2 linked regions of the Psychrobacter arcticus 273-4 genome follow. The protein of the gene in region 1 interacts with the protein of each later gene in a pairwise test. Links are inferred from orthologs where the notes say so. Each region holds a gene or a part of one and is shown on either strand. Other genes may lie near its edges. The genes, in order: dnaN and dnaE.

What was found.
Region 2: the proteins of dnaN (region 1) and dnaE interact in binary tests that used the Escherichia coli proteins (3 or more experiments, as listed by UniProt). The link is inferred for Psychrobacter arcticus 273-4 from one-to-one orthologs.

The regions. Positions count from the first base shown.
Region 1 is NC_007204.1:1,127-6,958, reverse strand. Bases 2,747-5,625 are described here. They hold dnaN (DNA polymerase III subunit beta), read right to left. Parts: upstream 4,835-5,625; coding sequence 3,659-4,834; downstream 2,747-3,658. Other genes in these bases: dnaA (chromosomal replication initiator protein DnaA), read right to left, coding at 4,994-5,625; recF (DNA replication/repair protein RecF), read right to left, coding at 2,747-3,496. Outside these bases: gyrB (DNA topoisomerase (ATP-hydrolyzing) subunit B), read right to left, coding at 1-1,780; more of recF, read right to left, coding at 2,282-2,746; more of dnaA, read right to left, coding at 5,626-5,832. UniProt on the Escherichia coli protein: Confers DNA tethering and processivity to DNA polymerases and other proteins. Acts as a clamp, forming a ring around DNA (a reaction catalyzed by the clamp-loading complex) which diffuses in an ATP-independent manner freely and bidirectionally along dsDNA.
Region 2 is NC_007204.1:1,408,854-1,416,097, reverse strand. Bases 2,053-6,343 are described here. They hold dnaE (DNA polymerase III subunit alpha), read right to left. Parts: upstream 5,997-6,343; coding sequence 2,253-5,996; downstream 2,053-2,252. Other genes in these bases: PSYC_RS06135 (RNA methyltransferase), read right to left, coding at 2,053-2,205. In the rest of the region: cysE (serine O-acetyltransferase), read right to left, coding at 1-431; PSYC_RS06140 (YtoQ family protein), read right to left, coding at 660-1,103; more of PSYC_RS06135, read right to left, coding at 1,309-2,052; ggt (gamma-glutamyltransferase), read right to left, coding at 6,444-7,244. UniProt on the Escherichia coli protein: DNA polymerase III is a complex, multichain enzyme responsible for most of the replicative synthesis in bacteria. This DNA polymerase also exhibits 3' to 5' exonuclease activity. The alpha chain is the DNA polymerase catalytic subunit.

The sequences.
Region 1 (5,832 bases):
GCCTAGTATTATCAATCGTTGATGATAATAAATAAGCTTTAAGCGCTTCATCGTCTTTTAGATACAGTTCTTGACGACCTTTTTTGACTTTATAAAGTGGTGGTTGAGCGATATAAATATAACCACGCTCAATCAATTCAGGCGTTTGACGGAAGAAGAACGTCAGTAGCAACGTACGAATGTGTGAGCCATCAACGTCCGCATCGGTCATGATGATAATTTTATGATAGCGAACTTTATCAGGATTATATTCATCGGGTCCAATACCGCAACCAAGCGCAGTAATCAGGTTACCCACTTCCTGTGACGATAACATCTTGTCAAAACGCGCGCGTTCGACGTTTAGAATTTTACCTTTTAGTGGTAAAATTGCCTGCGTTTTACGGCTACGACCTTGCTTGGCTGAACCGCCAGCAGAATCCCCTTCCACAATGTACAACTCTGACAATGCTGGATCTTTTTCTTGGCAATCCGCCAATTTACCCGGCAGACCTGCGATATCTAACGTAGTCTTACGACGAGTCATCTCACGCGCTTTACGAGCGGCGTCACGAGCACGAGCAGCATCAATAATTTTACCGGCAATCAATTTACCAGCGCTTGGGTTCTCTTGCAGATAATCATTAAACTTATCGTGCATCGCTGATTCGACAGCAGATTTCACTTCACTTGATACCAATTTATCTTTGGTTTGACTCGAAAACTTAGGATCAGGAACTTTGACGGATACGATAGCCGTTAAACCTTCACGCGCATCATCACCAGTCGCCACCACTTTCTCTTTTTTGAAGAGATTTTCGCGATCCATATAGGTATTCAAACAACGCGTCAACGCTGAGCGAAAGCCAGATAAATGCGTGCCACCATCGCGCTGCGGAATATTATTGGTGAAACAAAACACCTTTTCATTATAAGTGTCTGTCCACTGTAGTGCCACTTCGACACTAATACCATCTTCTTGATTACTGATAAAATGGAACACATCATTGATGCCATCTTTCCCAGCATTGATGTAGCTGACAAACTCTGACAAACCACCTTTGTGCTCAAACTCATGACGCTTGTCAATACGCTCATCAGTCAAGACAATACGTACACCTGAGTTTAAAAATGACAACTCACGTAAACGTTTGGCTAAAATATCATATTCAAAAATAGTACCAGTAAACACGTCATTGCTAGGGTAAAAACGGATTTGTGTGCCTGTTTGATCTGTCGCTTCCATTTGCTGAATATCGCTGTCAGGCACGCCATCAGTATAAGTCTGATGATGATGATAGCCTTCACGCCAGATATTCATCTCAAGCTTTTTGGACAATGCATTAACGACAGAAACGCCAACACCATGCAGACCGCCAGATACTTTATAGCTGTTGTCATCAAACTTACCACCAGCATGCAGTACCGTCATAATAACCTGTGCTGCAGACACACCTTCTTCTGGGTGAATATCGACAGGGACACCACGACCATTATCCATTACGCTCACAGATTCATCTTCGTGAATAATGATATCAATTTGATCACAATGACCAGCAAGCGCTTCATCGATAGAGTTATCTACCACCTCAAAGACCATATGATGCAAGCCGGTACCATCATCGGTATCACCAATATACATGCCAGGACGCACGCGCACCGCTTCTAGTCCGCGCAGTACTCGAATGTCTTTCGAGCTATAATCAGAGGGTAATACCTCAGGAACGACAGCGGCGGCAATAGTCTCAACTACGCTGTCTGACGTTAGTTGCTGGTGGTCGGTAGGTAATGAATCACTCATGTGCATTCCTTGATCTAGCCATTATCAGCTATTTATCATCAGCTCACCACAGTGGTGATACTTAATGATGCTATCTACAATATCGTTTTTTTACTCAAATTCTGTCTTTATTACGGTTGACTTAAGTTTTTCAAAAGGTGATAGCAAGGCAAAAAACCAGATTTAAAAATACGTCAGGTTGGCATACTCTATTTAACCCCTACTGCGATTTCCTCTAAAACCATAAAGCCTAATAGAAATTATATTAATTTTATAATTATCAATCACTTAATCACTTACAACCAATAATAAACCTCTATATAAAACGGTAAGATAACTTGCTGAGAACAGGACAAAAATAAAGCCCTATTTTAGCATTTTTTTGCCTGTAAGTCACTGTTTAGGGAACGTTTTATGAGTAATAGAATGTGGAATGAAACGAGGGTAAAGTATGCAAGGAGACGGTCGCTTAAGGACGTAAAATAAGGATTAATAACGAAGATATCATTACCCTAATAAAAGCTACTGAGCTGGTAAAATACTACCTTGTTTCATGTGAAACACTTGGGGTTTTTCCCAATACTCATACACTAAAGGTAAAATACTATCGGTCAAACTGGTCATAAATACCTGGCATGGCAACTGTGCTAAGGTTGATAATAAAATCTCTATCGCCCTATCATCCAGCTCTGCGGTGATATCATCTAGTAATACCACTGGTGTAGCGCTTAATTTAGCGTCATTAACAGATGCCTCTAGATCATTCCCAGTGTTAAGCAAAAGTGGTAATTGTGATAAGCGCAATGCCGTAATCAACAATTTTTTCTCTCCACGAGACAAAATGTTGGCCGCTTGCTCTTTCAAAATAGGTAACTTAAAAGTCGAATCCGCTGCTGCTGCTAAAGGTGAGTTTAGGTGCTCATTAGCCTTATGTATTGGTCTTATAGAGCGCCAATGCACATGGATGTCAGCGCGGTGATTACCAATACGCGTATAACCCAACTGTAAATCCTGATCTAAGCGCTCATTAAGCTGTATATCGAGCGCTACACTCGTATCGTAGCCCGCATTGTAGCTCAAGCTTAATTGCTCAGCATAAGCAGGCAATAACTGTGCAATGCTCTCAGAAAAATAAGGTTGCCAAGCTTCAAATATAGCTTCACGGTAGTGATGAATCAGCGCTGCATGACTGGCAAGTCCTTTGTCCCAAGCTCTAAGCTCAGCAAGCTGAACGTGAGTCAAATGACGTCGTTGTTTGAGTAAACTATTGCGCTGTTTTAATAAGCGCTGATACGCAATCCACTGTGGATGAAAACCTTGTTTCATGTGAAACACCAACCAATCTAATAACTGCCGACGACTGGCACTGCCCTGCTCTAGCATGTCCATCGTCGATGGATCTATAAGCAAGGTAGGAAGCTGCTCCGTTAAAATACTTTGATTGTATACCGTGGTTTGATTGAGACGTAAAATTGTCGTAGCGTCTGCTTGCTTTTGGATAGCCAAAGTACGGCCATCACTAAGTTTAGCATGTACAGTTGCGGCGTCTTTATGATGCTGAATATAGCGTTTGGGCTGATTGTGGCGGAAACTCTTACCTCTTGATAGCAAAAACATACCTTCAAGTAGCGAGGTTTTACCGCTGCCATTAGCGCCGATAATGACGTTGCAAGCAGCAGGTGCTAAATTGATGGGCGTTAAATTACGCAAATATGAGATTTGTAGACGTTCAATCATAATACCGACAGCCGCCTATAGAGTTATTTTTTAATAAACAAAAGACCATTAAAAATATAAATATAAGGAACTAAATTTTAAGCTTATAAAGCAATTTTGAGCTTGAAAAGCTACTCAAATTTTGCGTTAAAGCCTAACCACCCAATCTTTTTAAATAGCAGACTAAATACGCATTGGCATAATGACATACTGATGGAACTCATCATTTAACTGATTAACCAATACCGACGCATTTGATTGACTCATATGCATTTGTAAATCACCTTGGATAACACCCAGCACGTCTTGTAAATAAGCGGCATTAAATGACAGCTCCATTGGTTCACCTTGATACTTGGCTTGTATCATCTCAACCGCTTCATCTTGCTCAGCATTATTAGCGCGTACTTCTACCATGCCATCACTTGCAAAATTAAACACCACGCCGCGAGATTTTTCATTACTTAAAATCGCTACGCGGCGCAGCACATCCATCATTTTCTCTTGATTGAATAAGGCCAGCTTATCGGTATTACTAGGCATCACACGGCGATAATCAGGGAATTTACCATCGATCAGACGCGCAGTAAAAGTCACCATGAGATTTTGACTGGTCTGACCGGCACTATCCACATCACCGAACGGCAAACTTACTTGCAGAAACTCACGACCGAAACTTAAGGTAACTGCATTATCTTGGTCGCCAAGCATCTTACCCAGCTCAGAAGCTAAACGTTCAAGCTCAATTACCGCTTTACGGGGCAAAATAGCCTGCATATTCAAATCAGCATTCACATCGATAACGCTACGTGCTAATGCCAGTCTATGTCCATCGGTCGCAACGGTCGTTAGTTGCTGCTGCGATACATCAAACAACATACCTGTTAAATAATAGCGTACATCTTGAATCGCCATCGCAAATTGAGTCTTATGAATCAAATCAATAAGGCGGCTACGGCTAATAGTTAATGGCGTGATATTTTCAGGGTTACCCAAACTTGGATAGTCTTCGCTAGGCAATGTGCCCAAGGTAAAACGACTTTTACCACTGGTCAGTAAGCAGCGCTCGTTTTCTTGAGTGGTCAGATTTACTTGGGCTTGAGCAGGTAATGATTTACAAATATCTCGTAATTTAGTCGCAGGTAACGTCGTTGTACCTGCTTGCACACAAGCGCCAGCAGGCAATTTCAACGTCGATGTCAGCTCTACTTCTAAATCAGAAGCCGTTAACACCAGCTCTGACTCAGACAATTGTAACTTGATATTACCCAAGATAACCATATTGTGGCGTTTATCAGCAGCCTTGGCGATCAAGTTAATGGCTTTTAGTAACGACTCTCGATTGATCGATAATTGCATGCTTAGTTACTCTTATTTAAATGATTTTTTATAAAAAAATAAAATAATGGCTTAATAACACCTTGTCTACTGACGATAATCCATTGGGTGTCTGTGTATGCTTATTTTCAATATTATAAACCATATCTACCCACTAAAATATAGTGATAGCAAAGCCTTCTAACCCGCTTGCAACATCAATGCTAGCGTCTTGTAATCCTTGTCAAACGCTGGGTCTGCTGCTCGCAGCTCATTGACCTTGTCGCAAGCATGCATCACTGTCGTATGGTCACGTCCACCAAAGGATTGTCCAATCTCAGGAAAGCTCTCGCTAGTCAACTCCCGTGATAGTGCCATCGCTATTTGGCGTGGTCTAGCAATACTACGCGTACGTTTGCGTCCCAACATATCTTTAATCGTTACATCATAATATTCAGCGACCACTTTACGGATATTATCCATATTAACGGCTTGTACGCGCATTGCAACGATGTCTTTTAGCGCGTATTGCACCATCTCAAGCGTGATTGGAGCGCCTGTTAAATTGGCATTAGCAAAGACTTGGTTCAATGCACCTTCTAAACGTCTCACGTTAGAGACGACGTTTTGAGCGATGAATAACGCACATTCTTTAGGAAGGCTCATGCCATAAGATGCTGCTTTTTTCTGTAGAATTTGTACCCGTGTATCAATCTCAGGTGGATCTACAGCAACCGTCAACCCCCAAGAAAAACGTGATCTAAAACGTTCATCAAATTCGGTCATCTGTGATGGATGCCTATCTGAAGCCAAAATCAATTGTTTATCACCGCTGGTAAAATCTGCAAATAATGTTAAAAATTCATTACTGCTTTTTGTCTTTCCAGCCAGTACATGAATATCATCTACAATTAATAAATCTACTTTTTTAATTTTCTTTTTAAAATCTTCTATTTTATTATTTCTTAATGAATAAACCAATTGATTAATAAATTTTTCAGAAGTGAAATAATAAAAAGTCTGATTATTTTTTAAATAGC
Region 2 (7,244 bases), 1.4 Mb from region 1 along the record:
ATTTTAGCGCCTTTACCGACAGTGAATGGCCCTAATACTTTGGCACCGGCACCGACGATGACACCATCTTCCAAAGTAGGGTGGCGTTTGCCATTATTCCAAGACACACCGCCAAGCGTCACACCATGATAAAGGGTCACATCATTGCCAATCTCTGCCGTTTCACCAATGACGATACCCATGCCATGGTCAATAAAAAACCGACGACCGATTTTGGCAGCAGGATGAATCTCGATACCAGTGATGATGCGCGAGCCATAAGAAATCACTCGAGCAGCAAGCTTTTGCTCATTTTGCCAAAGACAATGCGCGCCGCGATGTAGAATAAGTGCGTGGATGCCAGGGTAGGTTAAGATTACCTCTAGACTGTTACGCGCGGCAGGGTCGCGATTGAATACCGCATCGATATCTTCTTTTAAGTCTTTTTTGATGCGGACAAGCGATTTGAATAAAGCAGTTGGCAATGACATAAATCGTCCTATCGTATTTTTGGTTACAATCTCTGTATTTATAGCAGCTTTGCAGCACAAAATATAGCGATGAGTGATAAATAAAAACAGACTACCTATAGATAAAACACCAATCATTGGCACTTTAATCATTGGCACTTTAATCATTGGCACTTTAATCATTGGCACTTTATCTATATTACTTATGACTTAGCTATCACTGGTAACGTATTTGAGCAGCTCAACAACCTGCTCAGGCGTTTGCGCCCATGCCCTTGCCGCCGCATCCACTTCTTTTAGCGGATGAATAATATCTTCAGCATGCAGCGTGATATACGGCTTGCCTAAGGCTGCGCAATAGCCGGCATCGAATGCGGCGTTCCACTGCTTGTATTTATCACCAAAACGAATGATAGCAATGTCACATTTTTGGATCATATTCTTAGTACGAATCGCATTAACTTTTGATGACTTATGGTCGCGCCAGAATCCATTTTCATCTTTACCAAGCACATCACCGGCGGCATCACTGGCTTCGTGCTCTGTCACTGCTGATGTAAATTTAATAGCAAGACCATGTTCTTTAGCGCCTTGCATGATTTTTTGACGCCAGTCGGTATGTATTTCTCCGGATAAGTAAACAGTCCAATTCATCGTAAATTCCTTTTTATTGTTAAATGATATAGTCGGTGAAAAGTAATATCGATACAACACGTACTACTGGTGCAAATTTTTCTTGCTTGCTGTGCCTACGCAGACAGAGGCTGCAAAAAATTTACACCAGTAGTACGGTAGCGACTTTAAAGTATTTCAACTATATAACTACTTGTACTACTAATAATGTTAATGCTGGCAAGCTTTAGTCTTTTGCGAGTTTGGCAATCAAGGCACTGATTAACTGATACTCTTTTTGATCCAGTTGAATACGTGAGCCGAGTCTAGATAGGCGTGATGGCAGCGATTTTAAGTTTTCACTGTCTGCCAGTTTGTGTTGAACCATCAATGCCGTGGTACGCTCAGTAAGCTGTTGCAATTGCTGTTGAGTAATTGCTGGCTCATCCCATTGCTGGCGCGTATAAGTATTGAGCATGGGTTGTCCAAGCGTCTCTAGGCTATCAGTCACCTCTAGTGGATTATTATTAGCTTCGCTATTAGCTTTAATATGTGTTTGTGCATAAGCAAAAATAAAGCTTGCAATCACTTGCACGGCTGAAGCGACATTGAGGACTGGATAAGCAGGATTGGCATCAATTTGGATATGATAATCTGCATAAGCCAATTCTTCATTGGTCAATCCGCGATCTTCACGACCAAATAAAATGGCGATATTGGGCGCTGTATTAACATCATTTCGCTCATTAATCGCACTTTGTTTATCAATAAAGTCCAGCATGATTTTGGCGGCCTGTGTCGGTGTGACCACAGGACGGGGCAAATGACGGCTACGACTACTGGCCGCAAATACCAACTGGCAATCAGCGATAGCAGCCTCTAGGGTAGGTGCGATGATTGCTGATGATAATAAATCGCTGCCACCAGCGGCATGAGAGACGCTGGTGGCATCAATGGGTAATTTTGGCTCAACGACCGTCAGTCTTGATAGCCCCATGGTGTGCATAGCACGTGCCGCTGAACCGATATTGGCAGGCAAGGTCGTATTAACCATCACCACTTGTATACTAGACAGGTAATCGCTCACAGTTGAAGGTTTTGTTATTACAGTTGTCGTTAAAGAGGAAGATGTGTCGTTACTCATTATTGTCCTAATCGCTGGTTGATGTCTTGTTCGGCATAATGCACTTGTTAGCCGTAGTGAAAGTGTAAATTATCTTCACTAATCATACTTTTTAGCTGCTGTAAATTGTCATCATTTGGATAAATGCGCCAATGCTCGGACAGTCCTACATTGGCAATGCCGTATTCTTCATAAATGCTGAGTCCAAGCGGCAGGCAATTATCTCTAATAGAGGCATCGGTGTTGCCCAAAGCGTTATTGGCATAGCTTTGGTTACTCATGCTTGGCTCAACACCGTTTGAATAAGCGTCTTGCGCCATATTATTCTCTAGTGCCAATAAATCATTGCCATCTTCGTCATATAAGCTGCCGCCTATTACGGCATTGTAACCGCCGAAACTATCAGTATTAGTAGTGCTGCTTTGCTCGTCCTGCTCATTGCCATAAGAAAGTTTGGGTGCTGGAATAATGCTGGCTTGTGCAGATTTTAGCAGTGGCTGCATACATGTCAGCAGATTAATATCACTGCCATGGACTTTGATGCTAATTTTTTTAAGCCAACGCAGGCGAGCATCAACCATGCTCATGGCATTATCAAGACGAGCAAACAGCCGGCCGTCACGCTCACGAATACTGCCTTTGATAATGACTACTTCATCGATTTTTAGCTGGTCTTTTACGCGGTTAAAGCGCTCAGCATAACAGCTGACCTCTAACCGTGAAGTCCCATCGTCTAAGGTAATAACGTTACGAGTGCCAAAGTTGGCTATGTCGATGATAAGACCGGCAAAATAACAGCTGCCGTTATAGCCAGTATCAGCCAATTTGTCGAGACGAGCACCTGAGGTATAACGTTTTAGCTCGTCACGATATTCATCGATAGGATGTCCGGTTAAATAAAGCCCTAAGGTGTTTTTCTCAGCTTTAAGACGATGCTTATCACCCCAAATCAGCTCTGGCGTCATGACCAGAGGAGGCGCGGCGACGACACCATCCATTTCACCAAACAAATCCATCATGCCGATTTCGCGATTTTGACGGTCTTGCTCAGCGGCTTGTACCGCACTGGGCAGCTGACTCATTAAAGCGCCGCGAATCTCATATGCTTCATCGCTTGGCAAGTCAGGTCTTAAGGTTGCAGCAAAGTCATCAAAACAGCCAGCGTTTATCAGTCCTTCAAGGGTACGCTTGTTGACCTTTTTGATATCAACGCGGCGGCAGAAGTCATATAAGTCTTTAAACGGGCCTTCACGGCGGCGTGCCTCAACGATAGATTCGACAGCACCTTCGCCAACGCCTTTAATCGCGCCCAAACCATAAATAATATTGGTCGGGGTATCAGCGACAAAGTGCCATTCACTGCGGTTTACTGATGGATTAACGACGGTTAAAGCAAAGTTTTCACGGCAATCATTGATAAAGAACACCACGTTATCCGTGTTATTCATATCTGATGTCAGTACGGCTGCCATAAACTCAGCAGGGTAGTATTGTTTTAGATAAGCGGTCTGATAAGCGAGCACGCCATAAGCCGCTGAGTGCGAGCGGTTAAAACCGTAACCGGCAAATTTTTCCATCAAATCAAAGACGCCGCCAGATGTCGCTTCATCAATGCCTTGCGCGGTTGCACCAGTCACGAAAATATCGCGCTGTTTTGCCATTTCTTCCGGTTTCTTTTTACCCATCGCACGGCGAAGCATATCCGCGCCGCCCAAGCTATATCCCGCCATGACCTGCGAAATTTGCATGACCTGTTCTTGATAAACAATAACGCCGTTGGTATTTTCTAAAATCGGTTCAAGATTGGGATGGTCATAAATCACTTCTTCACGACCATGTTTACGGTCGATATACATCTCTACCATACCAGCATCAAGCGGACCGGGACGATAGAGCGCACACATGGCGATAACGTCTTCGATATTGGTCGGTTGCAATTTTGCCAGATACTTTTTCATGCCCATACTTTCTAGCTGAAAGACGGCAGTGGTTTTGGCGTCTTGCAAGAGCTTATAGGCTTTAGCGTCATCAAGGGGCAAGTCTTCTAATACCAAAGCTTCTTTGCCTTCTTTAGCACGACGCTTATTAATATTTTCAACGGCCGCACTAATGACCGTTAAGTTACGTAGACCCAAGAAGTCAAATTTTACCAGCCCAACCGCTTCGACATCATCTTTATCAAATTGGCTGACACGATGACCTTCATCATCACAATAAATGGCGCTAAAATCAGTGATTTTGTGCGGCGCAATCAACACGCCGCCGGCATGTTTACCCACGTTGCGGCAAATGCCTTCAAGCTTAATGGCCATCTCCCATACTTCGATGGCATCTTCATAATCCATGTTATCAGGATTGGATATTAAGTCTTTGAGCTGTGGCTCTTGCTCAAGCGCTTGACTGAGTGTGATACCCGGTGTTTTGGGAATAAGTTTCGACATTTTACTGGCAAGAAAGTAGGATTTACTTTGCGCACGTGCCACATCTCGTACGACCGCTTTTGCTGCCATCGTACCAAAGGTAATGATTTGCGACACCGCTTCACGACCATAAGTTTGCGCCACATAATCAATGACCCGGTCGCGACCTTCAATACAAAAGTCAATATCGAAATCGGGCATGGACACACGCTCAGGGTTTAAAAAGCGCTCAAATAACAAATCATAATGAATAGGGTCAAGGTCGGTAATATTGAGCGCATAAGCAACGAGAGAGCCTGCCCCAGAACCACGACCAGGACCTACTGGTACGCCATTGGCTTTTGCCCAGCGGATAAAGTCCATAACGATAAGAAAGTAACCGGGGAAACCCATTGAGAGGATAACTTTGAGTTCATACTCTAAACGTTCATCGTATCTTTGGCGGATATCACTCCAATGATCACTGCGCGCGTCAACTGGGAAAAGTTTGTCTAAACGATTTTCAAGCCCGCGCTGCGATTCTAAGCGAAAAAATGATTCAGTCGTCTCACCCTCAGGCACTGGAAACTCTGGCAGGACGTTAATACCTAGCGTTAATGTCACATTACAGCGGGTTGCTAAGCGCAAAGTATTGTCAATAACCTGCGGAATATCAGCAAATAGCTGCTGCATTTGCGCTTGGGTTTTCAAGTACTGGGCATCAGAATAAGTCTGAGGACGATTTTGGTCTGCCAGTACATAAGAGCCTGCAATACAAACGCGCGCTTCATGTGCGTCAAAGTCGTCTTGCTCTAAAAACCGCACGTCATTATGGGCAATGATAGGAATATGATGTTTGGCGCCTGAGTGAATCGCTGCTTTAATAAAGGCATCTTCGCCAGTACGATTGGTGCGCTTAATCGCAAAATATAAGCGGTCGTCAAATGATGCTTGCCACTCTGTAATCAGCTCATCGGCTTTTTCTGGCATAGAGCCGACCAGCGCCTGACCAACATCAGATTTTTCAGTAAATAAAACAATGACACCTGCCCCATGTTCTAAAATATGACTGCGTTTAATGACAGGCGTACCATGGTTTACAGGATCAGCGCGACCTTCGGTAAATCCAAGCGACACGATACGGGTAATGTTTTGATAACCTTCGTTATCCATTGCTAATAGAGTGAGACGCGTGTCTTCATTCTCCATGATGACTTCACTACCGATGATGGGCTTAATACCAGCACCTAAGCAAGCACGGTAAAACTTCACGGTAGCATAAAGGTTGGATAAATCGGTCAAGGCAAGGGCACGCTGATTGTCCGCCGCCGCTGCCTTAACCAAAGGCTTGATACGCACGATAGAATCGGTAATGGAATATTCGCTGTGGATGCCAAGGTGTACAAATGCCATAGAAGACTCTTACGGATGCAAACAAAAGGAGAGGGTGCGGATGAGCGTTAAAGATAAAGGAAGCAAAAATAGGTGATAATTTATTTGATAAAATCTATTGTATCAATCGTTTGAACAATATTTTTAGTAAATTATCCTGTTAATAGCCACACTTTATACGCTGCATCTTAGCCGCTAATAATAGCATTGTTTGCTACATACAGCCACTCAACGCCGCGCAAAAATATAGATAACCACCCACACCATGCTAATTATACGGCTAATGGTTGAATGATCTTAGCTAAAACCCATAGTTATTAACTTCCTTTATTTGTTATATGCTATTCAATTATCGTAGCATTAGAAATACCCTCTACCATATATAGGGTAGAGGGCAAGAAAGTATAAGAAGCGAGTATTTGAAGGTGCTACTTGACGATTTTATTTAGATATTAAAATAGTACTATTTTAGTATCCAACCACCGCGGCATCGACAATACGCGGGTCAGAAGCCCCATAAATGCCATTTGGCGTAATCATAATTGATTGTGTCGAACCCATGGCTGACTGTGAACTGACCTTATGTCCCATGGACTCTAATTTTTTAATCGTATCTATATTTAGTGCTTTTTCGATACGAATCTCATCCGGTAGCCACTGGTCATGAATACGCGGTGCGTGTGTGGCTTCAGCAATATTCATATCATGGTCAATGACGTTTGAGATGACCTGCGTGACCGTAGTAATGATACGGCTACCACCCGGACTGCCCGTGACGATATAAGGTTTGCTGTCTTTAAATACGAGCGTTGGACTCATAGAGGACAAGGGACGCTTATTCGCCTCGATCGCATTGGCATCGCCACCGATTAAGCCATAACCATTTGGCACACCGGGCTTAGCAGAAAAATCGTCCATCTCGTTATTGAGCAGTATCCCCGTACCATCGGCGACAAGACCAGTGCCATAAGAGAAATTCAACGTATAAGTATTGGCCACCGCATTGCCATCTTTATCGACAATAGAAAAATGCGTGGTTTGATCACTCTCGTACGGTAGAGGGTTATTTGCCTTGATGGTTGCTGCTGGCGTGGCTTTATTTGGGTTGATTAAAGCGCGCAGCTTATCAGCATAAGGCTTAGCAGTTAAACCGCTAGCAGGGACGTCAATAAAATCAGAATCACCCAAATACTCAGAACGATCCGCATAAGCCAACTGCATTGCTTCAGCCATTAAATGAATGGTTTGCGCGCTGTTTTGACCATAGTC